3 regions of the Arthrobacter sp. 10T425 genome follow, and region 2 is predicted to be linked to each of the others. Evidence: riboswitches for the same ligand, from Rfam matches in the RefSeq annotation. Region 2 holds a riboswitch; each other region holds the start of a gene.
What was found. A riboswitch is a leader RNA that binds a small molecule or an ion and turns the genes downstream of it on or off. The one in region 2 is predicted to bind cyclic di-AMP.

Region 1 (9,659 bases), on a different contig from region 2:
CGGCCCGGCGGACGGCCAGATAGACCAGCCAGACCGTGCCGACCCCCATGAGAGCCTGCGGCATCAGGACGCTCCAGGAGCTCAGCCCGAAGATCCGCACCGACAGGCCCATCACCCACAGCGACGCCGGCGGCTTGTCCACGGTGATGGCGTTGGCGGCGTCGGAGGAGCCAAAGAACCAGGCCGCCCAATCCTGCGACCCGGCCTGGGCCGCCGCGGAGTAGAACGCGTTTGCCCAGCCGGAGGCGCCGAGGTTCCACAGGTACAGCACGGCCGTGGCCAGCAGCAGCCCCGCCAGTTCCAGCCGCATCCGCAGGGCCGGGGCGCCAGGGACGGCGCGCGTGCCGGCGGCAGCCGGGGGCTCCAGTCGCCGACGGCGGTCCCGGGCTTGCGGCCGCGGCCGCCCCGGCATGCGGGCCGGCGCCGTGTCGGGGCGGGGGCTCAGGGTGTCAGTCATGGCGGTCTACGCTCCCAGTTTGTAGACGGTGGCGTTGCCCACGGTCTGGGCCTGGTAGTTGGCCGCGACCCAGGTGGCGACCTCGGAGTTGCCTCCGCGGCCTCCGCCCATGCCGCCCATGCCGCCGGAAATGAAGTAGCCGATCTCGCCGCGGTCCACCATCGCCTGGAACTGTGCGAGCGTCGGGTAGGGGTCGCCGCCGTTCCAGCCGCCGAGCGCGATCACGCTGGTGCCGGTGGCGAGTTCCAGGCTCGCAGCCTGGGTGGCGCCGGAGACAATCGCGGACCACTTGGCGCCGGAGGATTTCAGCAGCGCGGTCAACTCCGCCGAGGACGTTTCCCCGCCGGGGCCGCCGCCCATGCCGGCACTGCCCGCGCCGTCAGTGCCGGCGCCGTCACTGCCGGTCCTGCCTGCCGCCCCGAAGCCGCCGCCCATCGCGGACGCGGTGGGGCCCGACGTGGGGATCGAACCGGAATGCGGCTGGGCGACGGTCGCCAGTGTCCACGCGGTGCTTCCGAGCCCGCCGGCAAGAAGGCAGAGAATCACGACGCCGGCCGTGGCGGCCTTGCGGAACCGCGCCGGGAGAGCCGCCATGCCGTCCACCCGCAGGAGCAGGGCCGCGGCGGCGAGGACGCCCAGGACCACCACGATCACCCGGAGCCCGGGAAGCCAGGACGGGTCGCGGCCCAAGAGCACGGCGGACCAGACCGAGGTGGCCAGCACCGTCACGGCCAGGACAACCCGGGCGGGCCAGTAGGCCCGGCCCCGCCACAGTTCCAGGGAACCGATGCCGGCCAGCGCCGCGATGGCGGGGGCCAGCGCCACGGCGTAGTACGGATGTACGGTGCCGCTCATGAAGCTGAAGATCCCCGCAGTGATGACCAGCCAGCCGCCCCACAGCAGGAGCGCCGCACGGGTTTTTGAGGTCCTGGCCTCGCGCCGGGTGAACCACAGCCCGGCGGCCAGCAGGATCAGGGCCGCCGGCAGCAGCCAGGACACCTCGCCGCCGAAGCTGGTCCCGAACATCCGGGTAATCCCGGCCGCGCCGCCGAAGCCGACGTTTCCGTTGCCTCCCGGGCCGCCGGCGATACCTCCCAGGTTTCCTCCGCCGGGCATGCCCCCGCCTGACCCGGTGATCCGGCCCAGGCCGTTGTAGCCGAACGTCAGTTCCAGGAAGCTGTTGGTCTCAGACCCCGCCATGTACGGCCGGACCGAGGCCGGCGTCAGCTGGAACAGCACAACGTAGCTGCCGGCCACGACGGCGATCCCGGCGGCGGCCGCCAGCAGGTGCAGGAGCCGGCGGCCGAGGGTGGTGGGCGCCGCCCACAGGTAGGCCAGGGCCAGCCCGGGAACGATCAGGAAGCCCTGCAGCATCTTGCTCAGGAACGCCAGGCCGATGACCGCGCCGGCCGCGGCGAGCCACTTCCAGCCGGCCTTCTCGATGGCGCGGGTGGTGAGGTAGGCCGCCAGCACCAGGCACAGGGTGAGCATCGCGTCCGGGTTGTTGAACCGGAACATGAGGGCGGCCACCGGGGTCAGCGCCAGGGCGCCGCCGGCGAGCAGGCCCGCGGCCGGCCCGGACACCCGCTTGATGGTCAGGTAGAGAAGCCCGACAGCGGCCACTCCCATGAGCGCCTGGGGAATGAGCATGCTCAGGGCCGAGAAACCAAAGATCCGTCCCGCGAGGGCGGGAATCCAGAGTGCGGCCGGGGGCTTGTCCACCGTGATGGCATTGCCGGCGTCGAGGGAGCCGAAGAGCAGCGCGGTCCAGTCCTTGGTCCCGGCCTGGATCGCCGCGGCATAGAAGGAGTTGGCGTAGCCGGTGGCCTCCAGATTCCACAGGTACAACGCCGCGGAGACCACCAGGAGCAGCGCTGCCGCGGGCCGCACCCAGCGGGGCTGCGGTCCGAACAGCAGCCGGTCCCGGCGGCCTTGGGCGGCCGGCGCCGGGGACGCGGGCAGATGGGGCGCCGTCCCGCCGTCTCCGGGAACCTGGTGTGGCTGTTCCTCGGCGGCCGGCAGCCTGCCGGCCGGGGAACCGCCCTGGGCTCCGGCGGTGGGACTGATGGTTGCCGTCATTTACTTGGCCTTTTCTGTGCGGGGGAGGGAAGGATCGGGGGCGCCGGGCGCCGGAACGGCAGCGGCGGGCCTGTGGCGGAAAACCACCAACCGGAAGAGCAGGAACTTCACGGCCGTGGCGGCCAGGTTGGCGGCGGTAACCGTGAGCAGTTCAAGCCAGCGGTCCGGGGCCGCTCCCGACGCGGCGTGAACGAGGGCGAGTGCGCCCGAGGTCAGGGCCAGCCCGATGCCGAAGACCAGCAGCCCCTCAAAATGGTGGCGAGCCGCCTGGCTGCCGCCCTGGATGCCGAACGTGAAGCGCCGGTTGGCCGCAGTGTTGGCCACGGCAGTGGTGAGCAAGGCGAGGAAGTTTGCCAGCTGCGGGTCCATGAACCCGCGGCAGAGCAGGAAAATCGCCAGGTAGGCCAGGGTGGAGGCCACCCCGATGCTGCCGAAGCGGACGAGCTGTCCGAAGAGGCTTCCGCCGGGGCTTTGTTCCTGTGCCCGCGAGGCGGCCGGCAGCGGTCCGCGGGCCAGGGCCGCGCGCAGGTCGGGAACCGGGATCCGGCCCGAGACCAGGTCCCGGCTCAACCGTGCCATGCCGCGCAAGTCCGCGAGGGCCGTCTGGACGATGTCCACGCTGGAATCCGGGTCGTCGGTCCAGTCCACCGGGACTTCGTGGACGCGCAGGCCGCACTTTTCTGCCAGAACCAGCAGCTCGGTGTCGAAGAACCAGGCGTTGTCCAGCGTGTGGGGAAGCAGTTGCCGGGCCACGTCCGCCCGGATCGCCTTGAAGCCGCACTGCGCGTCACTGAAGTGGGCGCCCATGAGGGCCTGGAGCAGGAAGTTGTAGCTGCGCGAGATGAATTCCCGTTTGGGTCCGCGGACCACGCGGGAGTTGCGGGACAGCCGTGTCCCGATCGCCAGGTCGGAGTGCCCGGAAATGAGCGGGGCAAGGAGCGGGCCGAGGGCCGCCAGATCAGTGGAAAGATCCACATCCATGTACGCCAGGACCGGCGACGGCGAGGCCAGCCACACCTTGCGGAGTGCGTTTCCGCGGCCCTTTTCTGCCATATGGACCACCGTCACTTCGCGCAGCTCGCGGGCTACCCGTTCCGCGGCCTTGAGCGTTCCGTCGGTGCTGGCGTTGTCCGCCACGGTGATCCGGAAGGAATGCGGGAAGGCGCCGAGCAGGTACGCGTGGAGCCGGCGCAGGCAGGCCTCGAGGTCCCGTTCCTCGTTAAAGACCGGGATGGTGACGTCCAGCAGGGGCGTGCTGGCGCGCGTATCAATGGCCGTGCGCCGGCCGCCGGGGACGGTCAGGGCCCCGGCGATCGGGCCCGGGACGGGTGCGTCGGCCAGGGCAAGCCCCGAGGGTGCCCCGGGGGCCGCCGGGCCGGCCGGCGTCGCCGTGGAGCGGGGCAGGGTTCCTGTGGCCTGGTCTGTGAATGTCATGGCTCAACTTTCCCGGCGGCCCATATGAGGGCTTTAGGGTCAAGCTGTGCGGGGGCTGTGGAAGTCCGGGCCGCCGGGGCCGGTCCGGCCGTGGAGACGCAAAGAGGCCCCGGATCCATGCGGATCCGGGGCCTCCAGGGCGGGGGCGGCTAGTGCCGGTTTAGTACCAGTTGTGTGCGTAGTGGAAGTTCAGGGCACCGCAGGGGGAACCGTAGCGCGACTTGACGTAGTTCAGGCCCCAGTTGATCTGGGTCCGGTAGTTGGTCATGTAATCGGCGCCGGCGCTCGCCATCTTCGAGGCGGGCAGGGACTGGACCACGCCGTAGGCGCCGCTGCTGGCGTTCGTGGCGGTGGTCTTCCAGTCGGATTCCTTGGTCCACAGCTTGTGCAGGCACTGCATCTGGCCGGGTGCCCAGCCATAGCTTCCCAGCTGGGACGCGGCGTAGGCCTGCGCGCCGGCGGGGTCGTCGACTGCGACCGGCGCGGCTGCCGGTGCCGGTGCCGGAGCGGCTGCCGGTGCCGGAGCGGGGGCCGCCGCGGGAGCCGGAGCAGGTGCGGGGGCTGCCGCGGGGGCCGGAGCAGGTGCTGCCGCAGCTGCCGGTGCGGCAGCAGCGGGCACGTGGATCAGCGCTTCGGCTGCCTCAACCTCCGAGATCTGGGGAGCCACGTTCTTTTCCGTGGCAGCGGTCGGCCCAGCCACCTGGACCCGCTCGAAGTTGAGCTTGGCCAGCGGGTCAGCCATCGTGGCCGTCTGGCTCGCAACGTTCGCCGTGTGGGCGCCCGGCTCTGCCGCCTGGCTCGCGGCGCCGCCACCCAGCAGCAGCGCGCACGCGGCGGTGACGACGGCGGCACGGCGGCCGGTTACACCGAGCCCGGCGGCGAACCGCGACAGGGCGGATGCCTGCTTGACCGGTTCGGCGCGGTGGCGCGACTTGGCGGCGCCAACTGAGCGGGAATGCGAACCGCCGACAGGGCGTGTTTGTACCTGGAATTCAGTCATGGTGGCCTCTCAACGCCGGCGGAGTTAGCTGTCGGGTTCGGATGAGGTCATCCGGCCGCACGGAACATCACGTGTCGGCTTCACCCCGAGGGCGCATGAAAGCAGATTGCCCGGGAACTCTGGGTCCCCCGCCTCTGCCTGGTCCAGCGGAATCCGGGAAGCGGCAGAGTTTGGCGTCCGTCCGGATATGCGGCACCGATGGCGGCGCACGCTAACGACGCTACAGGACCCGGTCGCTTAAGTCACATTTTGGTAACAGGAGTCACAGTGCCGGGGTGTCGGGTTGCGCCGGGCTCGCCGGTCGACCGTCCGGGCCGTTTGCGCCGACGGCGGCCGTTCCGGTTACGCCGGCGGCGGCGAGGCGGGCAGCCGCACGGCGAACTCCGTGCGGCCCGGCCGGGACGTGACCTCGACTGTTCCTCCGTGGGCCTCCACGATCGACTGGACAATGGACAGGCCCAACCCGCTGGTGCCCTCGGACGTCGGCGCGGCGGTCGCCGTGCCGTGACCTCCGCGGCTGCCGGAAACGGCGCCGGAGGACGAGCGTGCGGGAGCCCCGGACCCGACCCTCGCCGTCGCGACGGCAGAATCGGCGGGGACAGCTGCGGGGTTCGACGCCGGATTGGTGCGCGAGGCGTCGGCCCGGGTGAAGCGGGCGAAGACCCGGCCGATAAATTCCGGGGCGATGCCGCTGCCATTGTCTGTCACGGTGACCACGGCACTGCCGTCAGCCGAGCGCATAACGCCCGTGACCACCTTGGTCCCGGGTTCCGTGTGCTTGCGCGCATTGGACAGCAGGTTGGCGAGGACCTGGTGAAGCTGGGTCGCATCACCGCGCACCACCACGGGCTCGTCCGGAAGTTCCAGCTGCCAGATGCGGTCCGGGGCCATGACTTTCTCATCGCTGACCGTCTCGATGGCCAGTTGGGTGAGGTCGACGTCGGAGATTTTGAGCGGCTGTCCCTCGTCCAGGCGCGCCAGCAGCAGCAGGTCCTCCACGAGCGTGGTCATCCGCTCGGACTGGCTTTGCACACGGGCGAGGGACCTCTCGCCGTCGGGGGTGAAATGCTCGGTCATCCGCATCAGCTCCGTGTAGCCGCGAATGGCCGTCAGCGGGGTGCGGAGTTCGTGCGAGGCGTCGGCGACGAACTGCCGGACCTTCATCTCGCTCTCCTGCCGCGCCTCGAGAGCGTTGGAGACGTTGTCCAGCATCTTGTTCAGCGCGTAGCCCACGCTGCCCACTTCCGTTCCGGGATGGGCCGCCGACGTCGGGACGCGGACCCCGAGCGCCACCTCGCCGGCGTCCAGCGGGAGACGGGAGACCTTGGTGGCAACCTCGGAGAGCTGTTCCAGCGGCTTCATGGTCCGCCGGATCAGGGCCGTGCCGGCGAGCCCGATCAGCACGAGCCCGCCTGCGGACACCACCACCATGGTCCAGACCAGGGAGGCCAGGGTGCTTTGTTTTTCTGCCAGCGGGAGTCCGGTCACAATCACGTCGCCGTACGGTGTTCGCGCCGCCGTGAGCCGGTAGGCGCCGGCCGAAAGGCTGCGGTCCACGGACACGCCGCTCGGGGTGAGGGCCAGGAGAACCTTGTTGTCGGCGGGGGAGAGGTTCTTGACCGCGCCGTCCCCGGCCAGGAATCCTGCCCTGCTGACTTCGCCGTCCACTATCCGTGCGTTAAGCGTCCCGACGCCCTGTCCCCGGGCTTCGAGGGGGTCGGGGCGTCTGCCCGAATCGTCCGAGGAGGGCCGGCCGAATTCGCTCGAACGGTGCGAGGCCTGGTCCAGCTGGGTGTCGAGTTGCCGGGTGAGGAAGAGGTCCATGGAGGCGTAGCTGAACAAGCCCACAGCGCCGCAGATGGCCACGAGCAGCGCCATGGCGACCAGGACCAGCCGGGTGCGCAAATGCCACGTCGACGGGTTGCGCCAGTCGCGTCCGGGGACGCGGGTCATGCCGGAAAGTGAGGGCACGGATCAGTCCGCCGGTTTCAGGACGTACCCGGCTCCGCGCACCGTGTGGATCATCGGAGCGTGGTTGGCGTCGACCTTCTTGCGGAGGTAGGAAATGTACAGTTCCACGATGTTCGCCTGGCCGCCGAAGTCGTAGTCCCAGACACGGTCCAGGATCTGGGCCTTGCTGATGACCCGTTTCGGGTTTTCCATGAGGTAGCGCAGCAGCTCGAACTGCGTGGCGGTCAGGTGCATTTCCTCACCGGCCCGGGTGACTTCGCGGGTGTCGACGTTGAGCACGAGGTCTCCCACCACGAGTTCGGCGGTGTCCATGGCGGCCACTCCGGAGCGCTGGACCAGCCGGTGCAGGCGCAGCAGCACCTCTTCCATGCTGAACGGCTTGGTGACATAGTCATCGCCGCCGGCCGCCAGTCCGGTGATGCGGTCCTGGACGGCATCCTTGGCGGTGAGGAACAGCGCCGGCACCTCCGGCGCGAACGCGCGGATCCTGTTCAGCAGTTCGACGCCGTCGAACCCGGGCAACATCACGTCCAGCACCAGCACGTCGGGGCGGAACTCCTTGGCTAGCCGGACGGCTCCGGGCCCGTCCTCGGCCACGGCCACGGACCAGCCGGCCATCCGCAGCCCCATGCTCATGAGCTCGGAGAGGCTGGGCTCGTCATCCACCACGAGGGCGCGGATGGGGGAGCCGTCCGGATGCGTGAGCTGGGGAAGGTTGTTGGTCATGGAGTGCGAAGTGGCCATGGGGACAACTCTCCGATCTGCCGGTTAGGCGGGGCTTTGGGGACCCTGTGCGGCACCTGTGAATCCCAGCCTAGCGAGCTGGATGCCGTTGCGGGACCGTACGGGCCGCGCCGGCCATGTTCAAACCCCTTTACCGTCCGGCGCCAACGTCACAGGCCGGGCTGTCGGCCCGCACAGCCCAGGCACAGGATCGCTCACCACTCTGGGGTGAACACCGATCCGCACCCTAAAGGAGAAATACCATGAGCGGTCAGCATCCCGGAGCCGGTTCCGGACCAGCCCCCGAGCCAGCCCCCACGCCCACCACCGGCGCGCCAGCGGCGCCCGCGCCGGTAACCACACGCCGTACTGCCTGGCAGCACGGCGCCGGACCCACCGACGGCGGACACTCCGACGGCGGACACGACGGCGGCGGAACAGTCCAAACCGGACACGCTGACGGCGGGCGGCCGGAAGCAGGCGCTGCCGGCGGCTGGGGCGCGCCGCCGGTTTGGACGGTTCCGGCCTCGGAACCTGCCTGGGGCATGCCCCGGCAGGAACCTGTGCCCGCCGCAGCCACAGGCTGGGGCGCGCCGGGAACTTCCGCCAAGACGGCCTCGGCGGCAAAGCCCTGGACCCTCAAGCGGGGGCTCGCCGTCGCCGGGGCCGCCGCAGTCCTGGCCGTCGGCGCCGGGGCGGGCGTCTATGCCCTCACCTCAAGCGCAACGGCAGCCACCGGTGCGGCCGGCGGGGCGGGCGCCAGCGGACCCGGCGGCCAGGGTGTCGCCCCGGGCGCGCCAGGTTCAGCGCAAGACGGTTCCGCGCAAGGTGGTTTCGCGGGCGGCGGCATGCCGGGGCAGGGCGGTCCCGGCGACTTCGCTGCCGGGGGGATGAGCAGCGGGCTTTCCGCGGCAGTGCACGCCGAATACGTGGTGCTGCAAGGAAGCGCGTACACCACGATGGCCGAGCAGCTGGGCACAGTGAGCGAGGTCAGCTCGTCCTCCGTGACGGTCAAGAGCAGCGACGGTTTCACGCGCAGCTATGCGCTGGGCAGCGACGTCGTGGTGAGTAATCTGCAAGAGCGGCGCCAGCAGGCCGGCGGCGCGGGCACGCAGCTGAGCGTCGCGGACATCGTGGCGGGCGGGACGGTGCGGATCGTGGCGGCCAAGGACGGCTCCGGCTACACGGCGGCCTCCGTCATGGTGGTCGCGGCGACGGCCAGCGGCCAGTCGAACTGAACCGCCGCAGCCGGCATCGCCACCGTGCCTGGCAGGCAGTGCCGCCGTGCCTGGCCGGCGGCGATGCCGGCTGCCCACTCCGTGGACCGCCTCGCAGGCGGCGGTGGGCAGGCGCGGTTTGGCCCAACTTGCCGTGCTGTGAATGATTTGCCTGATGTCGTCCGCTTTGACCGAATAATATTCGAGAAAGCGCACTTGCTGACCTTCCGGTCAGTAAAACACTTGTTATTTTATTGCCGCTGCAGAATTGTGACTTGCGCTACAAATCCTCGATCTGTCTCACTATGTGGAACCTGGGGTCCATTGTTACTTGCACGTTTACATTGTTACGTTGCACACTTCAATTGTGAACAAGAACTCAACAGCACCTGCAGCCGCAGCTTCCTGGATCAGCACACCCGCTGGTACCGAGATGCGCTGTTGTCGAATGCACGCCTAACTTTTACACCCCTAAAGGTTTCCAGGTATTCGCCCCCAGCCCAGAGTCGGGCGCCCCTCCCCAATTTCATTGCGGGGAAAGAAGCATTCGAGCCGCGATGACGGCCATTCACATTGAGGTAAGCATTCCATGTCAGTTGCATCCGGATACGTCCACATCTCCGTCCGTAACGCCAGCAAGGCCGGCCAGGCCTCAGGGATCCGTCAGGGCTTTGGCGGGCGCTCCGCGTTCGCCCCCGCCGGATCCACGGGCAGCTTCCCCGCCCCCGGATATGCAGCGCAGGGCTACAACCCTGACTCCTACGGCCAGCTCCGTGCC
Region 2 (9,659 bases):
GCTGGGCGGAGGAGCACGAAAAGATGAAATCGGGATTCTCGTCCATCAGGGCCACGACGTTGGAGAACGTCCGGGCGCACTTGCGGATGGTTTCCCGGACCGGCCACAACCAGGCCGAATCGATGTGGGCGTGGCCCGTGGCCACAAGCTGGTGCGCCGAGGCATAGGCCGGCCGGGACAGGGCTCCGGCCAAGGCGGCCCGTCCGGCCTCCGCGGTCCCGGCAACGTCGTCGGGGTCCATGATGTCCAGCATGCGTTCGAGCGACCGCAGGATGTCGTGGCGGCGGGGCAGGTCCATGGGCAGTTCGTGCATCAGCCCGCTGAGCGTGAGGATGTCCTGCTGCAGTTCCCAGACGGTCTGGTTGCGTTCGGCGATGGCGATCCTGCCGAGGCGGTACTTCGGCTCGCTGCCCGACGTCGCCTTGTCGCCGTAGGGGGTGGCGGCGAAAGTCCAGTTCTGGGACAAGTCGGGATTGGCCGCGGCTTCGACGTAGAAGTCAACGGCCATGCCACTGCCCAGGACCTTGAGCGGGATGTACTGGTTCCGCGGCGAGATCGCCTTGATGATGGTCCCGTCGGACCGCCAGGCAATGCCTTCGCACTGGAATCCCGGGAGGTCGCCGCTGAAGCCGAGGTCCACGAGGACTTCCACGGAGGTTCCGGCCGCGGTTCCCCAGGCGTCCGGCACCTCACCCCGGAGCCGGAGCCACTTGGTGCTCCAGGGCCGGCCCCAGGCCACGCCTTGTTCCTGGGGCGTGAACTCCTGCCGCAGGGCCTCGAGCACCGGCACGGGTTCGTCCGGCGCGTCCCAGTTACTTAGCGTCAGCGGCACGCTGCGCGGGTAGACGGCCGGGCCGATCCGGTCACGCAGAAAGCGGTCCAGCCGGACTTCCGTAAGACGGCGGTCGTCGTGCAATGTGATCCTCTTCAGCGCTGGGGGGTCCGATCGACTCCAATCGATGGATAAAACTTACGCCGCGGAGAACCCGTTGGCCAACTGTTGCCCCTAGCCGGCCGCGGGCGCCGGAACGGCTACGCGTTGCTGGCCCGCGTACACGTTCAGGCTGGTCCCGCGGCTGAACCCGGCCAGTGTCATCCCGCTGGCCTCGGCGAGCTCGACGGCCAGGCTGGAGGGGGCACTGACAGCGGCGAGGACCGGGATGCCGGCGAGGGCAGCCTTTTGGACGAGCTCGAACGATGCACGGCCGGACACCTGCAGTACGGTGCCCCGGAGCGGGAGCAGGCCTTCGCGGAGCGCCCAGCCCACCACCTTGTCCACCGCGTTGTGCCGGCCCACGTCTTCGCGCAGGCACAGCAATTCGGCCGAGCCGTCGTCGGAGATCCTGAAGAGCCCGGCGGCGTGCACGCCGCCGGTGACTTCGAAGACCTCCTGGGCGGACCGGAGGGCGTCCGGGAGGGCCGCGAGCGTTTCGACGGGGACGGTCAGCGGATCGTGTGCCGGGCTGTAGTGCGAGGACTTCCGTACGGCATCGATCGAGTCAGTGCCGCAGATGCCGCAGGAACTGGAGGTGAAGACGTTGCGTCCGGTATGGGGTCGTACGACGTCGGGCCTGAGCTGGGCCTCCACCACGTTGAACGTCTGCATGCCGTCGGCGTCTTCGCCGGCGCAGAACCTGAGCGAGACCAGCTGTTCGGGAGCCCAGATGATCCCCTCCGAGACGAGGAAGCCTGCGACGAGGTCGAAGTCATTGCCCGGCGTTCGCATGGTGACGGAGAATGACATGTTGCCGAGCCGGATTTCCAGCGGTTCCTCGACGGCAAGGACGTCCTCCCGGTGCCGGACCGGGAATTCGAGGGCCTGCGGGGACCCGTCCAGGACGATCTTGTGCACCTTGCGGCGCTGTGTCACACGGCCCATCCGGTGCTCCTAAGCAACATAGTGTGCCGCTGTTTGAAGCTAGCGGCTGTTTGAATCTTTGGCTGGTTCCATCATTGTAAGTGCCTGATCCTGGCGGCGTGCCTTGTCTCCGCGCCGGCGCAGCGGGCCAGGACTCAGCCCAAAAGGGCACTCCAGTCCACCGGCCCGTCACTGGCCGAGGTTTTCCTGGCGGTCCGCTTCGCCGCCGGCTTCTGTTCGGCGGCCGCTGCCGACGCGTCAGGCAACGGCGCACCCCACGGGAGGGCGAAGGCGGGGACCAGTTCCCCCAGCTGCACGCCATGGGGCGGGACCACCAGCACACCGTCGGCGGCGGCCAGCCCCCGCATCATTCCCGGGCCGGTGTGCTGCGCCGGCGATGCCATGCCATAGAGCAGCCGGAAGGGCATGAGCCGGGTCCGGCCCGGGTCGGCGTCAATTGTCGAGCCGCAGGGCACCTCGCTGAGCGGGGGGATCGCGCTGTGCCCGAGTGCCGCCAGGAGTGGGGCACCGATCGTGGACAGCGCCATCATGGCCGCTAGCGGGTTTCCTGGCAGGCCGAGGATGTAACGGCCGTCCGGCAGCTCGGCCAGCACGGCGGGGTGGCCCGGGCGCATGGCGATTCCGTCGATCAGCAGGCGGCCGCCGAGCTCGGCGACCGAGCGCCTGAGGTGGTCTGTCCCGGAGCGCCCCGTGCCGCCGGTGGTGACCACGACGTCGGCAGGCAGGTTTTCACCGGCAGGATCGGTGTCCTCGAGGGCGGCGAGCCACTCGGCGTAGGTGTCGCCGACTTTCACTTCTTCGGTACAGATCCCGCCGAGCATTCCCACCACGGCGGCCAGTTGGGGTCCGAAGGTGTCGCGGACCTGCCCGGGTGCCGGTATCCCGCTCGTCACGACCTCGGAGCCAGTGAAAACGAGGCGGACCACGGCCTTGCCGAGCACGGGAAGGGTGTCACTTCCGGCCAGCGCGGCGAGGGCCAGATGGGCCGGGTTCAGGACCGTGCCGCGCTTGATCAGTACGTCCCCGGCGGCGGCTTCCTCCCCGGCCTTCCTGATGTGGTCGCCGTTGCGCGGGTCTCCCGGCTTCGCGGTGCCGCCCAGCTTCAGGACGGGCAGGCCGTCCTCGTCGGCGTCGATGATGCCGCTTTCGCTGCGCAACACGGCCTTGGCCCCGGGCGGGATGAGGCCGCCGGTGGCAATCGGGCTGCCCTGATGTGGTGCCAGACGCTGGCCGGGTTCGGCCAGGATCCAGGGGCCGCTGCCGTTGACGGCCCAGCCGTCCATGGCAGAGGAAGCGTAATGGGGCATGTCCTGCCGGGCAACGACGTCCGCCGCGAGCGTCCGGCCGAGCGTCTGCCGCAGCGGAACAGGGGCGGCCGGGATGGGAACGGCGCACTCGAACGCGAGTTGCCGGGCCTCCTGCCACGTGTGGGCCAGGTGCCTGTGCGGCTCCGCGGCAGTGTCCTCGTCCGCGGCGTCCTGGTCCGCGGCGTCCTGGTCCGCGGCGCCCTGGTCCCCTGCCTCCTCGTCCGCTGCATCCTGGTCCGCAGTGTCTTCGCCCGCTGCATCCTGGTGCGCCGCGATGTGAGGGCCACCAGGGCCGTCTACGGGAGCCTCTCCACCGCCAGTTCCGACGCCATTTCCGCCGGTATCGTTGACGCCATCTTCACCGCCATCTCTGCCAGGGGCAGCGGGGCCGTTGCCGTCCGGGGCCGCAGCCGTCATGCCCCGGAAGTTTCGGCGGCTGCGTAGTCCTTGGCGAGCCGGCGGGCCACGGCCATCGCGGACTCCATGGACACGGAGTCCGTGGCCTGCCCGGAGCCTGAGGCCAGGCCGGCCGCAAAGCCGGCAATGAATGTGGTCAGCGGTGCCGCCGGGCGCACCACGGAATGGGCGGCCACGCCGGCCAGGGCGAGGACCTCATTCACGTCAATCTCAACGTCGTCCAGCTCCAGGGCCTGGAGCAGGGCACGGCACCAGTCTTCCAGTGTTTCGTCCTGGCTTTTCACCGTTTGCCTCCATGGTCGAGTTCAGCTGTGCAGAGCCGGGCCGGAGCCCGGACCGCCGTCGGGAATCCTGCCGGATACCCCCAGTGCGGACGCGTCATCCCAGGTGTCGACGTCATCCGTGGAACCCGGGGGAACGCGAACTTCCCGCACGTCCAGCCTAGCAAGAAGGGCGAACACCGACGCGTTTTCCAGCCGGTCCCGGGACGCGGCGTCCGCGACAGAACGATGTAGCACGGCCGTGCCATAAAAGCCCGCGAGCGGCTGTTTCCGGCCGTCGGCCGAGACGGCCATGACGCCGTCGGCCGCGTCCCTTTCCGGCGTGCCTGCACCGGACGCGGCCAGCGCCTCGGCCAGGGCATGGACCGCGCCTTCCGACCGGGGCATGTCACACGCCAGGACGAGGGTATAGGGCGCGGCTGCTGCGTGCCGGCTCGCGTGATCGGCGGCCAGGGCGGCCAGCCCCGCCGCGATGGCTGCGGCCGGACCCGCGAAGGGCGGCTCTTCCCGGCAGGTCAGGACGCCGCCGGGCAGGCCCCCGGGGTCGGGGCCGACGACGACGGTGCGCCCCGCCGCGCCGGCGGCCCGCAGTGACCGCTCCAGGAGGGTGGCGCCGTCGTAGACCAGCCCGGATTTGGGCACGCCGCCGAGGCGTGAGGACCGCCCCCCGGCGAGAATGATGGCATCGAACTCCATCGTTTCAGCCTAGCGCGGCGCCAGCGGCCACCGAACAAGCCGTCACGTGCGCCGGCAGCGTCTTCACCGGCTGATCAATCAGCAAGGGGGCAGATCAGGCAGCCGATTCAGGCAGCAGGAACGGATCCCAGGCCGGCGTCGGCTTCTCGAGTTCCTTGATCTGCCAGATGGCACCCTTTGGCGGGCCCGGAACAAAACCGATCTTCCAGCCCATCTCCGCCGGCGTATGGTCGCTCTTGGCGTTGTTGCACCGCAGGCACGCCGCCACCAGATTCTCCCAGGAGTCGGCCCCGCCCCGCGATTTGGGCTGGATGTGGTCGATGGTGTGGGCAGCCTTGCCGCAGTACGCGCAGCGGTGGGCATCCCGGCGCAGCACGCCGCGGCGGCTCACCGCAGTCATTGTGTTGTACCTGGGCCGGATGTAGCGGTTCAGCAGGATCACGGACGGGCGGCCCAAAATGTCCTGGGGGCCGACCACGGGGTCGTCCCCTTCGGCCACCACGCTGGCCTTTCCGGTCAGGACAAGGACGAGCGCCCGGCGGAAGGTGATGACCGCCAGCGGTTCATATCCAGCATTCAGAACGAGAGTGCGCATCCGCATACCTCTTCACGGCCGCACCCGCCAGCGGCACGAGGGCCGGCTGCCCTCTGCATGGTCGGGCTATGGATCGACAACACAAGAGTAAACACTCAAGTGCCGGATCACCGAATATTTTTTCACCGGTGCGGTCCCGGGCGCGGAAAGTTCACTGCACGGCAACGCAAAAGACCCCCGCCTGCAGGCGGGGGTCTTTCGGAATGCTGGGGTTCGTGCTTAGGCGCCGACGCGGATGAAGACCGGGCCGGAGCCGACGTTGACGCTGTACAGCGCGGTGGTGCCGCCGTTCCAGCCGCCGTGCACTGCCATGCCGTTGCCGACGTAGACCGCGATGTGAGCCATGCCCACGCCGCCGTTCTGGTAGTAAGCGAGGTCGCCCGGGCGTGCCTCGGCGGCGCTCACGGTGCGGCCCAGGGACAGGTAACCTGCCGGCCAGCCGTGGTAGTGGATGCCTGCCGCGGCCAGGGCGTTGGTGGCGAGGGCGGTGCAGTCCTGCGCCACGCCGATCTGTGCGTAGGCAGCGGCGGCGATGGTCGCGCCTGCGCCGCTTCCGATGCCAGCGGGGGCCTGGGCAGCGACGCCGCCGCTGACGCCAAGCTCGGTGCCGCCGGCGCGGGTGGCCGTGGCGTCCTGGACCTTGACAACGGGCTTGGGAGCCTCGACAACGGGAGCCGGCGTGGTGGTCACGGCGGGCTTCTCGTAGGAGATCGCGATGGTGGAAGCGGCCGAGATGGTGGCCGGAGCTGCGGACTGGACTTCCAGGGCCGAAGCGGAGGTGGATTCGCGCTGAACATTGGTTTCAGCAGCGTTGGCTGCGATTCCGCTGGTCAGGACCAGACCGGAAGCTGCGGCGATGACCGCAGCCTGACGACCCACGCCGCCGGCGTTGTCGCCGACAGCCTTAGCAATAACAGCCAGCGAGTTGGTCTTGGTGACCTCGGCGCGGTGCCGTGCAACGTTTGCACGAGTAGTCATTAAGTTCTCTCTTTCGTGATCCTTGGACCGCGCGCTTTCGGGCGCGGACTGAGGACGCTCCGGCATCTTGGGGGTACGCCGGATCGCCCCGAAATGGGTTACTTAGCGAAGGGTGTACTGCGAAGACGCGCCAAAAGCGGAAACTGCATGCTGTCCGGGCTCGCTAGAGATTGAGCCTGCGGAACGTGATCCAATCCGGGCGCCGGCAAGGGCGGCACGTGATGTGGATTCCAGCGGGCTCGACAGAGCCTCGCCGGTGCGCATGCGCGCAGAATTGTGGCGTGAAGACACGAAAGTAGCCTCTCCCAATGCCTACGAGGTGAGCTGTCGGATTCGGATGGGAGTCACCCGGCCGCGCTGCTTCCTGGGAAGCTTTGCGACTTAACCCCAAGGCCTTCTTTCGAAGGCCAAAATTGGTTCCCCCGCCCCTGCCAGACGATGTAATGCGAACGGACCTTGAGCGGTGGCAGAGCTAGGCAATCCACTCAAGAGCGCCAACTTCGGAAAAGTTGGCGTGCTTCAAACCCTACAGCAGTCCGGATCCAATGTCACATTCAGATCACGGCGTGTCACAGGAAGTTGAGAGCAGCCCATCGTCTTTTTAGAGCCAGCCGAGCGGGTCAACGACATCGCCGTTGACCATCACTTCAAAGTGGAGGTGGCAGCCCGTGGAGGCGCCGGTGGTTCCGCTCATGGCGACGACGTCACCGCGGGAAACCTTCTGGCCGACCTTGACCGAGGCCGAGGACAGGTGGTTGTACGTGGTCTCCAGGCCGTTGCCGTGATCGATGACCACGCGGTTCCCCCCGCCGAAGGGATGCCAGCCGTTGAAGGTCACGGTGCCGCTGGCGGCCGCGTGGACCGCCGTGCCGCACTGGGCGGCGAAATCCTGGCCGCGGTGGAACTCCCCCGCGCCCCCGGTAATGGGGCTGACACGGTAGCCGAAGGGCGAGGCCGTGACCAGCTGGTCGAGCGGCGCACCCAGGGTGCCGGCCGATGCCGCGCGGGTGATGGTGCCCACAGACTGGGCGCTCAGCAGCTGCTTGAGTTTCCCGTCCGGATCGCCCTTCGTGGTGACGGCCGTGCGGTTGAAGTCGACTTTGGCGGCGGCGGCAGCGGTGACATCCGGCTGCACGGCAGCGGAGAGCGCGCCGGACCCGCCCGGATTCGAAGCCATCACCGGGCTCGTGACGGGGACCGTCACGGTCAGAACCAGACCAGTTGCGGCCAGGGCGATCCCGGCCTTCTGCCCGACCCCGCTGGCCGCGGCAAAGTCCGTGACCTGGCGGAACGGACTGCGACGGCGACGGCGTTCATCCCGGTGCACGTCCCGCGGGCGTTCGGCCGTGTGTGCGACGACGGGACGCGGCTCCGGTGCGGGACCGGTCGCGCGGCGACGGCCCCTGGAGGTCTGGGTGGTCAAGAACGGTTCCTCTCTGGATGGCCTGCGAAGTTAGCTGTCGGATTCGGGTCAGAGAGATCAAAGACCCGGTCCGCCGTTGCAAGCAGCCACGCACAGATGCATCCCCAGGGGATCCTTCGGTGGAAGCTGCTTGCCGCTGACGGACTTCACCCCAAGGCTGCCGAAGTAGCAGCCGAAAGTGGTTCCCCCGCCCCTGCCAGGAGGTAGTTCTGCGACTGATCCGCTGGCAGGGCTCGGCTTCGGATCAGGTAACGCTTTGGTATCGGTACTGGGCACTAACTATAGGCGATTAAGCCGCCCGGTAATAAATCCGTAACCGCAATTGTGGACAACTCATGGGTCGTCCCATGACCGGCGCGTAGTGGCTGGTCAGGCGACTGTTACAAAGACGTGCGCGGCAACCTCGGGCGGCAGTTCCAGGGCACCTTCGATATCGGGGACGCGGACCGAGATGTACTCCCCCACCCGCTCCAGCGAGACAAGCGCGCCAGGCCTGATTCCGCCCTCGTCGAGCTGGGCCAGAAGCTCCGGCTCCACCTGGATCGGCTCCGCGAGCCGGTTGACCGTAACCCGGGAACTTACCCCGTAGCCGGCCATGGCCTCCAGCAGGTTCACAGGCCTGTCCACGGGGGCGCCATTGGGAACGCCGCCAAGATCCGCAAGCCCCGGAATAGGGTTTCCGTAGGGCGAGACTGTCGGGTGGTTGAGCATCTCGAAGATTCTTCGCTCGACGCGTTCGCTCATGACATGTTCCCAGCGGCACGCTTCCTCGTGGACGTAGGCCCAGTCGAGCCCGATCACGTCCGCGAGGAGGCGTTCGGCCAGACGGTGCTTGCGCATGACACCGATTGCACGTTTCCGTCCGGTTTCCGTCAATTCAAGGTGCCGGTCGCCGGAAACAACCACCAGCCCGTCGCGCTCCATCCGGCCGATCGTCTGGGACACAGTGGGGCCGGAGTGGCGGAGCCGTTCGGCGATGCGGGCGCGGAGGGCAACGATGTTTTCTTCTTCAAGTTCCAGAATGGTCCGAAGATACATCTCCGTGGTATCGATCAGATCCGTCATTCAGCTCAGCTCCTCGAGCGCAGTCCTAGCGTCATTCCCACCGTACCGCGTGCGGGCTGCATGCAGGATGCGCCCAGGCGGGAACCGCCGTACGTTCGCATGCCAGCCTAGCCTATTTTGAATTACTCCGGATAATCTTTCGATCGACCTGGAGCTATTATCCCAGCCCCAGCCGGCCGGCCGTCCCCGGCGTCTCAATGACCGGACTATGACAGGCCTTTTTCCGTATCGCCGGGAGCTGTCAGGCAAAATAAAACAGGCAGAATGAAACAGGCAGAATGAAAAGGGGGGTCCGTGGTAGCCATCCCTGCCCGCCACCTCCCAGCCACGCTACGAACCAGCCGAAAATTGGAGCCACTGTGAGCGACACCAGCATCACGATCCCCGCCAACCTCCTGCCCAAGGACGGACGGTTCGGCGCCGGCCCGTCCAAAGTCCGGCCGGAACAGATGGACGCCCTGGCCGCGGCATCGTCGAAGCTGCTGGGGACCTCGCACCGCCAGGCACCCGTGAAGAACCTGGTCGGCTCGGTGCGCAGCGGCCTCAGCGAATTCTTCCGGGCACCGGAAGGCTATGAAGTCGTGCTGGGCGTCGGCGGATCTACCGCGTTCTGGGACATTGCCAGCTTCGGGCTCGTGGAGAACAAAGCGCAGCACCTGTCCTTCGGCGAGTTCGGCTCGAAGTTCGCCTCCGCCACCAACAAGGCGCCGTTCCTTGCCGAGTCCTCCATCATCAAGGCCGAACCCGGCACCCGCCCCACCGCCCGGGCGGAGGCCGGCGTCGACGTCTATGCGTGGCCGCAGAACGAGACCTCAACCGGCGTGGCCGCCCCCGTCCAGCGGGTGGCCGGCGCCGACGAGGGGTCGCTGGTGCTCGTGGACGCGACCTCGGCCGCGGGCGGGCTGGACGTGGACGTGGCGGAGTCGGACGTGTACTACTTCGCGCCGCAGAAGAACTTCGCATCCGACGGCGGCCTGTGGCTGGGCCTGTTCTCCCCGGCCGCGCTGGAACGGGCGGC
Region 3 (9,659 bases), on a different contig from region 2:
CGCAGGTGACTCAGGCGACGGTGCGGTAGATGGCGCAGGGGCAGCGCACCCTGCCACCCCCAGCGTCATGGCGGAAAGTGCGATGGCGAGTGTCAGCTTGGTGTGCATGGTTGCGTAAACCGCTTTCGATCGGAGGCTTGCCAGTTCAGTCTAGGCAGATGGTCCGGGCCCACCGCCCAGGACGGCTTGGCACCGCGTTTCCGCCGCGAGCCGCGAGGGGAAAGAATGGACAGGTGAGTGATGCCGGCGAATTCATCGACCTCTCGCTGCAGCGCGAAGCTTCCTGGCGCCGCGCTGAGCAGCTTCAGGCGCGGCTGGAAACGGAGCCGGCGGGCAGCGGCCTCCGGTTCTACGGCACGTCCGTGGGCGCCGTGCGCGGCACGGTCCGGGATGCCGGCCGCCGCTATCCCGGGCTGTCTCGCGATGAGGTCACTGCGCTGAGTTCCGAACTGTGGGGCTCCGCGATCGGAGGCTCCGGCCCGGGGGCCGCGCCGGTTTTCGAGCGCCGGCTGGCCGCCGTGGTCCTGCTGCAGGCCAACGTGAAGCTGCTGACCAACTCGGACCTCACCCGGCTGGAGGGCTTCATCCGGCAGGCGCGGGTGCGGGACCTTGTGGATCCGCTCGCCGTCGACGTCGTCGGGCCCCTGGTGGACGGACTCGATGTTCTGGCCAGGGTGCGGGCCGACAGCGTGCTGGACCGGTGGGTGCGCGAGCCCGATGCCTGGCTGCGCCGGGCCGCGCTTCTCTCGCCGTTGCTGGCGCTGCGCGCGGGCGCGGGGGACTGGGACAGGTTCCTCCGGCACGCCAACGAGGTGCTCGGCGAGCCGGGCGGGACGTTCGACGCCGACGGCACAGCTGTCCGGGATGCCGTCTCCCGGGTCCAGGCAGAGATGGCAAAGTGGAGGCCGGAGCTGCAATTCACGTCAATTGGAGAATGACCCTCCGAAATTTCGCCGCCGGCTCGGCTTTGGCCCAGGCATTTAGACATTCGGACTGTCAGGCCTTCGGACCCCCCGGATCGCCCTGCCCAACGGCGCTGCCGGAATTTCCGGACTTGCCGCCGGCATTTGCCGGGACCGCGAAAGTCCTCGCCGCCCGTGACCCGGCGACGGCGCCCGCGGCTATGGTGACCAGCGCTCCCACCAGCAGGGCCGCGGCCTCGCCCGGGAGCAGGACCTGAAGCTGCGTGCCGATGCTCGCCGCAGCCACCGGTACGCCAAGCTGGGCCGCCGACAACACCCCGAGCGACAGCGGGAGTCCCAGGAAAGCCAGGTCGGCGTGGGCCAGCAGGGCCCCGGCCCCCAGCAACAGGCCGAGGGCCATCATGTCCGGGTGCCCGGCCAGGTCCCTTAGAGTCAGCGATGCACCCAGCCACACGAAGAAGAGCGGACCCAGGAAGCCGTCGCTGAGCGCGAACAGTTGCCGGGCCAGCCGCCGCGGTTCGCCGACCGCAGCCATCACCAGGCCGAAAGAAAAGCCTGCCATCATCACAGACACATTGCTCCACGTCGCGACACCGGCCAGGGTGAAGAGCACGGCCAGCTGGATCCGTAGCTCCAGGGCAAACTTGCGGCTTTCCGAGAGCCGGTGCACGCGCCGACGGATTCCCTGGCGCTCCAGCCAGCGCAAGCCGACAAAGAGCACTACCGCGCACCCGGTCACCGCGAGGACACCCAGCGCCGCCTGGACTGCGTGGGGCGGATCCACCAGGAGCGGCAACGCCACAATGCAGGCTGTGTCGGCTATTGCCACCTGCGCTGTCATAGCGACGACATCTGGCCCGCCGAGGCGCAGGGAATCGACGATTGGAAGCACCAGGGCGGCCGACGAGGAGGCCAGCAGCACGACGTAGAGGGGAGCATGTCCAGTCCCGAACAGCAGTCCGATGCCGGTTCCGATCACCACCGCTGCCGCTGCGGCCACCATCGCCCGGCGGGAGCCTTTGCCGAGGGCGCCACGGATGTGCGGATCCCGCACGGGAACGTGGGTGCCTGCCACGAACATCATCAGCGCAAACCCGATATTGGCCAGCAGGGTGAACGTCGGGTCCGCGGGGTCCACCAGGGCCAGGCCTGAGCGCCCGATCGCGATGCCGGCCAGCAGCTCACCCAGCATGACAGGCAAGTGCCAGCGCGCCGGCAGGGCCAGCAGGGGGCCAGCCAAGGCGATGACGGCGATCAGCGCCAGCGACAGGAAGGTCACGGTTCGCGGCGGCCGGCCGGCGCCGGGCCTGACCGCCGTTCCACCACCGCATAGGCCTTGCCGTCCAGGAAAGCCCAGTCGTTGACAACCATGTACCCGAGCGCGTCCACCCGGTCATTGAGGATGTGCTCGTCGAAACCCCCGTCGCGCGGTTCCGCGTCCCATGTGCTCACGTGGACGTCCCCGCCGTCGAGGATCAGCAGCTCGGTGTTGACGTCGAAATCCTCTTGGGGCTGAGTGCTCAACTGGCAGATGGCGACACAATGGCTGTTCATTTTCGGGCCTCCGCTTCCGGTGGTGCTGATGGCATCATCCTATGTTCGGAAACGGCGCCGCCCTATGGGCAAATTGCGGCCCGGCATCACGGCTCCGTTACCTGAATGTGACTTTCGGGTGCGGTTCGCGCTACGGTTGATGAGTGCCTGTTGTCTCCGATACGGGCGCTCCCCAGCCGATTGCCTAACTCTGCCGCGGCCCGGGGGTAACTCGCATCAACGTCCGGCAGAGACGGGGAAACCACTTTTGATCTGCTGATATGCAGGTCTTGGGGTGAAGCCGCACAGTGCCCGCAACGACGGGCCCGGGAGTGCGGCCGGGTGCCTCCCATCCGAATCCGACAGCTCACCTCGCAGGCATTGGGAGAGGCTACATTTTTCATGACTTCAGTCAATACTTTTGCGCGCCATGCCGCCGTCCTCGCCGCCGCATCCGGCCTGGTCCTGACCAGCGGAATGGCCGCCAACGCCGCCACCGCCCCCGTGCAGCGTGACTCTGCTCCGGCGTCGACCGTCGACGTCACCGGACAGGTCAGTGCCCCCGTCAGCGCCGATTCAAGCGTCAAGATCAGCTTCGAGCGCCCCGCAGTGGATTCTGTTGCCGCGCCGGTCATCGAACAGCCCGTCGCACCGGCTCCGGCTCCCGCTGCAGCTCCGGCGGCAGCGCCCAAGGCTCCGGCCAAGCCGGTCATCCAGGTGCAGGCCGCTCCGGCAGCAGCTCCGGCTGCAGCGCCGGCCGCGCCGCCCGCGGGCGGACGCAACGCCATCATGCTCTCGGCCGCCTACAGCCAGGTGGGCATCACCCAGGACTGCACCGCCATGGTGGAAAAGGCCCTTGGCGCCGCGGGTAAGCCCGTTGGCGACATCGGTCCCCGCGCGTTCCTTGGCCTTGGAACCGTTGTGGCGACGCCGCAGCCCGGTGACATGGTGGTCCAGTCCGGCCACGTCGGCATCTACGCCGGCAACGGCCAGGTGGTCAGTGGCGGCATGAACGGCAAGAACCAGACCATGGTCCACCCGCTGTCCTGGCTCACCGCGACCGGCGGCGTGACGTTCGTCCGCGCCTAAGCCGCACGGCCCCGACCCGGGGCCAGACAATCCGGAAAGACCGGCGCTCGAGTTCCCTTGGGGGCAACTCGACCGCCGGTCTTTCCTGTCTCCGCATTCGGGAGTCCGGGATCCCGTTGGCATATCTTTCCCCGGCGCATGGACCTCAGGGATTCCCGCTGCCCATGAGCGGAAGCATCAACTTCATGACGGTTCCCTCGTCGCCCGTCGCGGCCACCTCGACGGTGCCCCCGGCCGCGACGGCAATCTCCCGGACCAGGGCCAGGCCTATGCCAAAGCTCCGCTGTCCCTGTGAGGTGCCGGCCGTCCGCACGAACCGGTCAAAGATCCGGGCCTGATCGACGCCGGTGATTCCGGTCCCGGAGTCCGCCACCGTGATCACGGCGCGCTTCTGCTCGATTGAGGTCGTGATGGACACGCGGCCGCCCGGAGGCGTGTGGGCCAGCGCGTTGTCCGCCAGGGCCAGCACGGCACGCCGCAGCGCATTCTTCTCGATCCGGGCCAGCGGCCGGGCATCGGCAGAGAATTCCAGACGCACCTGGCGCTGCTCTGCCACCTGCTGGAGGCTGCCGGCGACGCTGGCGGCAGCGTCGGCGAGGTCGGCAGGGGGCGAGGAACGGTCCGGGGCCTCCGCGGTTGCCGCGAGGAGCAGTTCGTTGACAATCCCTGTCAGCGTCGCGGCGTCCTCCCGGATCCGGGCCAGGTCGTGGCTTTGCCTGGAGCCGGGCACAGTGTTGCGCTGGGCCAGCTGGATCCTGGTGTCCAGGATGGTCAATGGCGTGCGCAATTCGTGGCTGGCATCCTGGATAAAACGCCGCTCCCTTGCCAGGGCATCACTGAGGGGACGAATCGCGCTGCGCGCACTGAGCCACCCGACGATTCCGGCCAGCAGGATTCCCGCCACCCCGGCGATGATCATGGCTTCGAGGACGTCTTTGGAATCCAGGTAGGTGTAGGCCGTCCCGGCCGCCGCCGAGCCCGGCACTTCAGGATGGGCCAGTTGGTTCGTGAGGTACAGCGCCGTGGCGGCGAGCAGCCCGAGAACCATGACCGCGCACGCAGCACTGATCCGCACCGCGACCTTGAGGGAAGCCTTGCGCAGGATGGAGTGGTCCGGATTTCCGCCGGCCGGCCGGCCGTCACTCATGGGCTTCGCCAATCTGGTATCCGAGGCCGTGCACCGTGCGGATCACTGCTTTGGAGATCTTCCGGCGCAGGTGATGAACATAGGTATCGATCACGCCGGGCTGCTCCGAGGCGTGGAAGCACGCCGCGAGGAGCTCATCCCGGGTGAAGACGCGGTCCGGTTCCGCGGCCAGGGCAGCCAGCAGCTGGCCTTCCTTTGCGGTCAGTGACACCGTTTGCCCGTAGACGGAACGGACGGAGCGCTGCGTTGGATCCAGTTCCCAATCCCCGATCGCCACCGGTGCCGGGGCCGGGGGAGTGAAAGTCCGCGTCAGTGCGCGCAGGCGTGCTGCCAGTTCGCCGGCGTCGAACGGCTTGGTCACGTAATCGTTGGCTCCGGCGTCCAGGCCCCTGACTTTTTCGTCGGCATCGCCCAGCGCGGTCAGGATCAGGATGGGCGTGGCAATGCCTTTCGAGCGCAAAGCCGTAATGAGGGCGATGCCGTCCATGCCGGGCAGCCCGCGGTCCACCACCATGATGTCCCAGCTCCCGGTCAGCCCCTGGTGGAGGCCGTCGCGGCCGTTGGTGACCAACTGGACCCGGTAGTCCGGGTCCAGGAGCTCGGCGATGAGCGGTCCCAGGACGGCGTCGTCCTCGACGAGCAGCAGGGACGGAAGGTCAGCGGAGGTCATGTCAGCTATTCTTCCGCGGCCATTTCCTCAGTCCGCAGTCCGGGCCCGGGTTCTTCTGCCGTGTCGCCGGCGGCTTTGTCTGCGGCTGCGGCTGCGCCGCGGGAGTTCCGGCGGCGTTTGAGGAGCTGCACCACCCCCGGCACGACGGAGACGAGCACCATGGCCACGACGATGGCGTCGATGTTCCTGGCGATGATGTCAAAGTGCCCCAGCCAGGTGCCAAGCATCGTCACGGAGGCTGCCCACGCGACGGCGCCGGTGATATTCCACAGGGTGAAGGATTTGTAGTCATAGCGCGCGGTCCCGGCGGTCAGCGGAGCAAATGTCCGGACCATGGGGACGAAGCGGGCCAGCACGACGGCGGCCCCGCCGTGGCGGCGGAAGAAGTCCTCCGTGGTGGTCAGGTGCGCTGTCTTCAGGATCCGGGCGTCGTCCTTGAACCATCGCCGGCCAAATTTCCGTCCGAGCATGTAACCGACCTGGTCCCCGGCGACCGCGGCCGCGGTGACGACGCCGATCAGCACGGGCAACGTCAGTTGCAGCTGCTGGTGCAGAAGTCCTGCTGTGAACAACAGGGAGTCGCCGGGCAGGAAGGGAAAGAGCACGCCCGATTCGATGAAGACCATCACCGCGATCACACCCAGGGCGGCCGGGCCCAACCCGGCGAGCAGGCTTGCGGGGTCCGGCAGGGACAGTGTTCCGGCGGCGTGGACGGCCGGAAGGGCGGCAAAAACGTCCATGGCGGGCATTCTCATTTCTCCTCACTGCCCAGCGGCCGGCTGCCCGAACGGGCCCGAATCCGCTCCGCTATCCGCGGCGCGAGAAGGTTCCACAGTCCCGCGAGCAGGACCACGGCCGCGCTCGAGGCCAGGAACGACGCCGCGACATCAGTGGGGTAGTGAACGCCGATGTACAGCCGTGACCAGGCTACGACGAGGGCCATCACGGCCGCCGCGAGGGCCGTGACCTTGGCCCAGCGGGTTCCACGGGCCAGGAAGTACACTGCGAATCCCAGTGCCACCGCAAAGGACACGTGGCCGCTCGGGAAGCTGTTGGAACCCGTTTCCGGAGCCAGGGGATCGAACAGCAGGGCAGGGCTGGGCCGCTGGCGGGCCACGAGGAGCTTGAAGAATTCACTTGCCACCCAGCCGGATGATGCCACGAGGCCGAAGGCAATCGCCTTGGCCAGGCCGCCGCGGAAAAGCCAGATGTACAGCGCCGCGGCGCCGATCAGCGCGAGGCCCGCCACCGGGCCAAACACAACATTCAGCGCCATCGCGACGGCGGTCAGGGCGGCGGCGTGGTGCTGGCTCAGGTCCTGATCGACCCCGAGCTCGGCGGCACTGAAGCCGGGTGTCAGCTGCGCCGCCAGGCCCAATGCCACGACGGCGGCCGACAGCAGGACGCCCAGCACTAACCAGTGGCGGACCTGGGGGAGGGCCCACAGCCGGGGACCCGCGGCGGGGCGCACGGCGTCGGGACGGCTTGGTGCTCCACTTCGGCTGAGTGCTCCAGCACCGCCCAGCGGCGCATCGCTCTTAACAGGGGCAGGTCCAGTCATGGGATCCTCCGGCTCGGGACAAGGGCGCCCGGACAGGCGACGACTCCCACTCTTCCGCCAGCCCGTTAAGAAACGCTTAAGAAAGTGACGCAGCGCCGGACGCAGCGCCGGCCGCAGCGGGGTGCCGCAGGCCCGGCTGCTCCGTGCCGGCTACGCGGCGTAGCGCAACAGCGCCACCCCGTTGCCGAAGGCGCGCGTCTCCAGCAGCCGGAGCTGGGCTTTGCTGTCCGCAGCCTTGAACAGGGGCCGGCCCTGTCCGATCAGGACCGGATGGACGTACAGCCAGTATTCGTCGATCAGCCCGAGCCGCCGGAAGGTGTCGGCCAGTTCTGCCCCGCCGAGGGCCAGGTCCCCGCCCGGCCGCTCTTTCAGGGCCAGCACTTCTTCCGGCACCACATCCCGGACCACAGTGGTGTTCCAGGCGGCAGTTGTCAGCGTCCGCGAGTACACGATCTTGGGCATGTCCCGCCAGATCCGGGCGAACTCGGCCATCACTGCGCCGGCGGCCGGGTCCTGGTCCGCGGTGGGCCAGAACTCTTCCATCAGCTCGTAAGTGACGCGGCCGTCAAGGAAGGCACCCATGGTGCTGAGCTGTTGGTTGAAATGGCGGTGCAGCTCGTCGTCGACCATGTGCCAGCTGATGTCGCGGTCCGGGCCCTCGAAGAATCCGTCGAGGGACACCTGCATGGCCAGGATGATTTTGCGCATCGCCGCTCCTTACGTTTTCACCAGCGTACGCCGCTGCTTCGGATGGCAGACCCACTTTTTCCCGGAGACGTGCCCTTGCGCGGGAAGCCGCTTGCGGGAAGAATGCTGGAAGTCTATGGCCCCACCGCGGTCAGTCACCTTCGGGGAAGTATGATGCCTTCGAACGATTCGAACAACAGCACGGGGCCGGTCCCGAAGCCTGAGGCGGCCCCGCGGCACTACCGCTCCGGCGGGCACCGGGCCAACGACGGTTCCCGGCCCGGTCTGCGGTCCCGCGCCCGGCGTGAGGGGAGGACCCGGCGACAGTATCTGACGGCGGCCGCCGTCGCACTGGCCCTCGTGGCTGCCGGCGTCTATGCAGGCGTCCAGGCGGTGCTACCCGTTGACCCGCCGGCCGCCGCAGCGACGCCGACGGCGCCGGTCACGGATGCCGGCCGGACCGTTCCGCCGGCATCTGACCTGCCCGCAACTGCTTCGCCAACAACTGCTTCGCCCGCGGCCGGCGCCGTCCCGGCGGCCGCCGGGAAGCCCGCTGAGATCCCCGCCGTGCCTGCCGTCGCGGTCCCGGCCATTGACCCGGAACTGGACAGCCAGATCAACGGGATCATCGCGGCCAACAGTGCCTATGCCCTGGGGGTGTCCTTGATCGATGTCTCCGACGGCGTGGTCCACGGCTACGGGATCCAGGACAAGTTTGTGGCCGCCAGCACGGCAAAAATTCTGGCCGCGTCGGCGTATTACCACCTCGTTGAGACCGGCCGCGCCTCGCTGACCGCCCCCATGGGCAACTCGACTGCCGGCACCCAGATCCGCCGGATGGTCCAGCAGAGCAACAACGATTCGTGGGCGCTGATCCTGCGGGCGGTCGGTGCGCGGGGCATCACGGATTACGCCGCCTCGATCGGGATCACCTACGACCGCACGGTCAACCTGCTGACGCCCGCAGAAATGGCCAGGACCCTCCAGCTGCTCTACACGGGACAGCTGCTCAATGCCCGCAACACCGCCCAGCTCCTGTCCTATATGCAGAACACCAACTTTGAGACACTGATCCCGCCGGCGGTTCCGCCCGGGGTAGGGGTTCACCACAAGTACGGGCTGCTGTTCGGAAACCTGCATGACGCGTCCGTCCTGGACAAGGACGGCCGGGCCTTCGTGTTCGTCGTGTACACCCGCGGCAGGAATTACTCCGATATGGGCCCCCGCACCCAGATCATTCAGCAGCTCACCCGGACCGTGACCGCCGCCCTGTTCTGATGGTTGAGGTTCTGACGCCTGCCGCTGTTAGACGGACACCGGCCCGTCGGCAGCGCGCTCCCTCTCCCTGGTCTTCCTGGACTTGGCGAACCGGAGATAGAGCGAGGGCACGATGAACAGATTGAGCAGGGTGGAGGTGACCAGGCCGCCCAGGATAACCACGGCCATGGGGTGTTCAATTTCATGGCCCGGGATGTTGCCCATGACAACCAGGGGTACCAGGGCAAGCCCGGTGGCCAGGGTGGTCATGAGGATGGGCGAGAGCCGCTCCGCCGCCCCGCGCATCACCAGGTCGCGGCCGAAGGTTTGGCCTTCATAGGTTTCCAGATGCTGGCAGTGGTTGATCAGCAGGATGCCGTTGCGCGCGGCGATCCCCATCACCGTGAGGAAGCCAACGAGGGACCCGAGGGACAGGACGCCGCCGGTCATGTAGGCGGCTATGACCCCGCCCACCAGGGCGACTGGCAGCGTCAGCAGCGACAGGACGGCCAGCCGCCAGCTGCGGAAGGACGCCTGCAGCAGCAGGAGGATCAGGACAAGGGCCGCCGCGGAGTAGATCATCAGGCGGTTCGTTGCCGCCTCGCGCTCGGTGTATTCGCCGAGAAGCTGCACGCTGTATCCTGCTGGCAGGTCCAAGTTCTCCAGCCGCGACTTCAGCTCGCCGGCTACGGTTCCCAAGTCCGCTCCCTGGGCCAGGAAGGATCCCACCTCGACGCGGCGGGATCCGTTGGTGCGGTCAATCTGGTTCGGCGTCGCCTGCAGGCTCACGTC

Region 1: it holds a riboswitch for cyclic di-AMP, as region 2 does, so the genes downstream of both, AC1DDH_RS17355 (aggregation-promoting factor C-terminal-like domain-containing protein) here and AC1DDH_RS09295 (M23 family metallopeptidase) in region 2, are expected to answer to the same signal.
Region 3: it holds a riboswitch for cyclic di-AMP, as region 2 does, so the genes downstream of both, AC1DDH_RS00880 (hypothetical protein) here and AC1DDH_RS09295 (M23 family metallopeptidase) in region 2, are expected to answer to the same signal.

The regions. Positions count from the first base shown of each region.
Region 1 covers NZ_JBFTGZ010000017.1:15,854-25,512, reverse strand. Annotated here, with positions in the region: gene AC1DDH_RS17370 (ArnT family glycosyltransferase) at 1-457, opposite strand, end outside; gene AC1DDH_RS17365 (glycosyltransferase family 39 protein) at 464-2,536, opposite strand; gene AC1DDH_RS17360 (bifunctional glycosyltransferase family 2/GtrA family protein) at 2,537-3,970, opposite strand; gene AC1DDH_RS17355 (aggregation-promoting factor C-terminal-like domain-containing protein) at 4,131-4,970, opposite strand; cyclic di-AMP (ydaO/yuaA leader) riboswitch at 4,970-5,129, opposite strand; gene AC1DDH_RS17350 (sensor histidine kinase) at 5,313-6,923, opposite strand; gene AC1DDH_RS17345 (response regulator transcription factor) at 6,945-7,685, opposite strand; gene AC1DDH_RS17340 (hypothetical protein) at 7,928-8,902, shown strand; gene AC1DDH_RS17335 (winged helix-turn-helix domain-containing protein) at 9,471-9,659, shown strand, end outside.
Region 2 covers NZ_JBFTGZ010000006.1:107,061-116,719, reverse strand. Annotated here, with positions in the region: gene AC1DDH_RS09330 (alpha-mannosidase) at 1-916, opposite strand, end outside; gene fdhD (formate dehydrogenase accessory sulfurtransferase FdhD) at 1,007-1,879, opposite strand; gene AC1DDH_RS09320 (molybdopterin molybdotransferase MoeA) at 2,014-3,603, opposite strand; gene AC1DDH_RS09315 (DUF6457 domain-containing protein) at 3,600-3,887, opposite strand; gene mobA (molybdenum cofactor guanylyltransferase) at 3,909-4,580, opposite strand; gene AC1DDH_RS09305 (HNH endonuclease) at 4,675-5,175, opposite strand; gene AC1DDH_RS09300 (NlpC/P60 family protein) at 5,395-6,153, opposite strand; cyclic di-AMP (ydaO/yuaA leader) riboswitch at 6,449-6,618, opposite strand; gene AC1DDH_RS09295 (M23 family metallopeptidase) at 6,755-7,576, opposite strand; cyclic di-AMP (ydaO/yuaA leader) riboswitch at 7,581-7,795, opposite strand; gene AC1DDH_RS09290 (iron-dependent transcriptional repressor DtxR) at 7,946-8,641, opposite strand; gene serC (phosphoserine transaminase) at 9,001-9,659, shown strand, end outside.
Region 3 covers NZ_JBFTGZ010000001.1:173,930-183,588, forward strand. Annotated here, with positions in the region: gene AC1DDH_RS00860 (hypothetical protein) at 1-108, opposite strand, end outside; gene AC1DDH_RS00865 (DNA alkylation repair protein) at 234-938, shown strand; gene AC1DDH_RS00870 (cation:proton antiporter) at 997-2,202, opposite strand; gene AC1DDH_RS00875 (hypothetical protein) at 2,199-2,447, opposite strand; cyclic di-AMP (ydaO/yuaA leader) riboswitch at 2,649-2,851, shown strand; gene AC1DDH_RS00880 (hypothetical protein) at 2,859-3,545, shown strand; gene AC1DDH_RS00885 (sensor histidine kinase) at 3,691-4,692, opposite strand; gene AC1DDH_RS00890 (response regulator transcription factor) at 4,685-5,362, opposite strand; gene AC1DDH_RS00895 (DedA family protein) at 5,368-6,111, opposite strand; gene AC1DDH_RS00900 (phosphatase PAP2 family protein) at 6,114-6,923, opposite strand; gene AC1DDH_RS00905 (dihydrofolate reductase family protein) at 7,074-7,631, opposite strand; gene AC1DDH_RS00910 (serine hydrolase) at 7,785-8,888, shown strand; gene AC1DDH_RS00915 (efflux RND transporter permease subunit) at 8,916-9,659, opposite strand, start outside.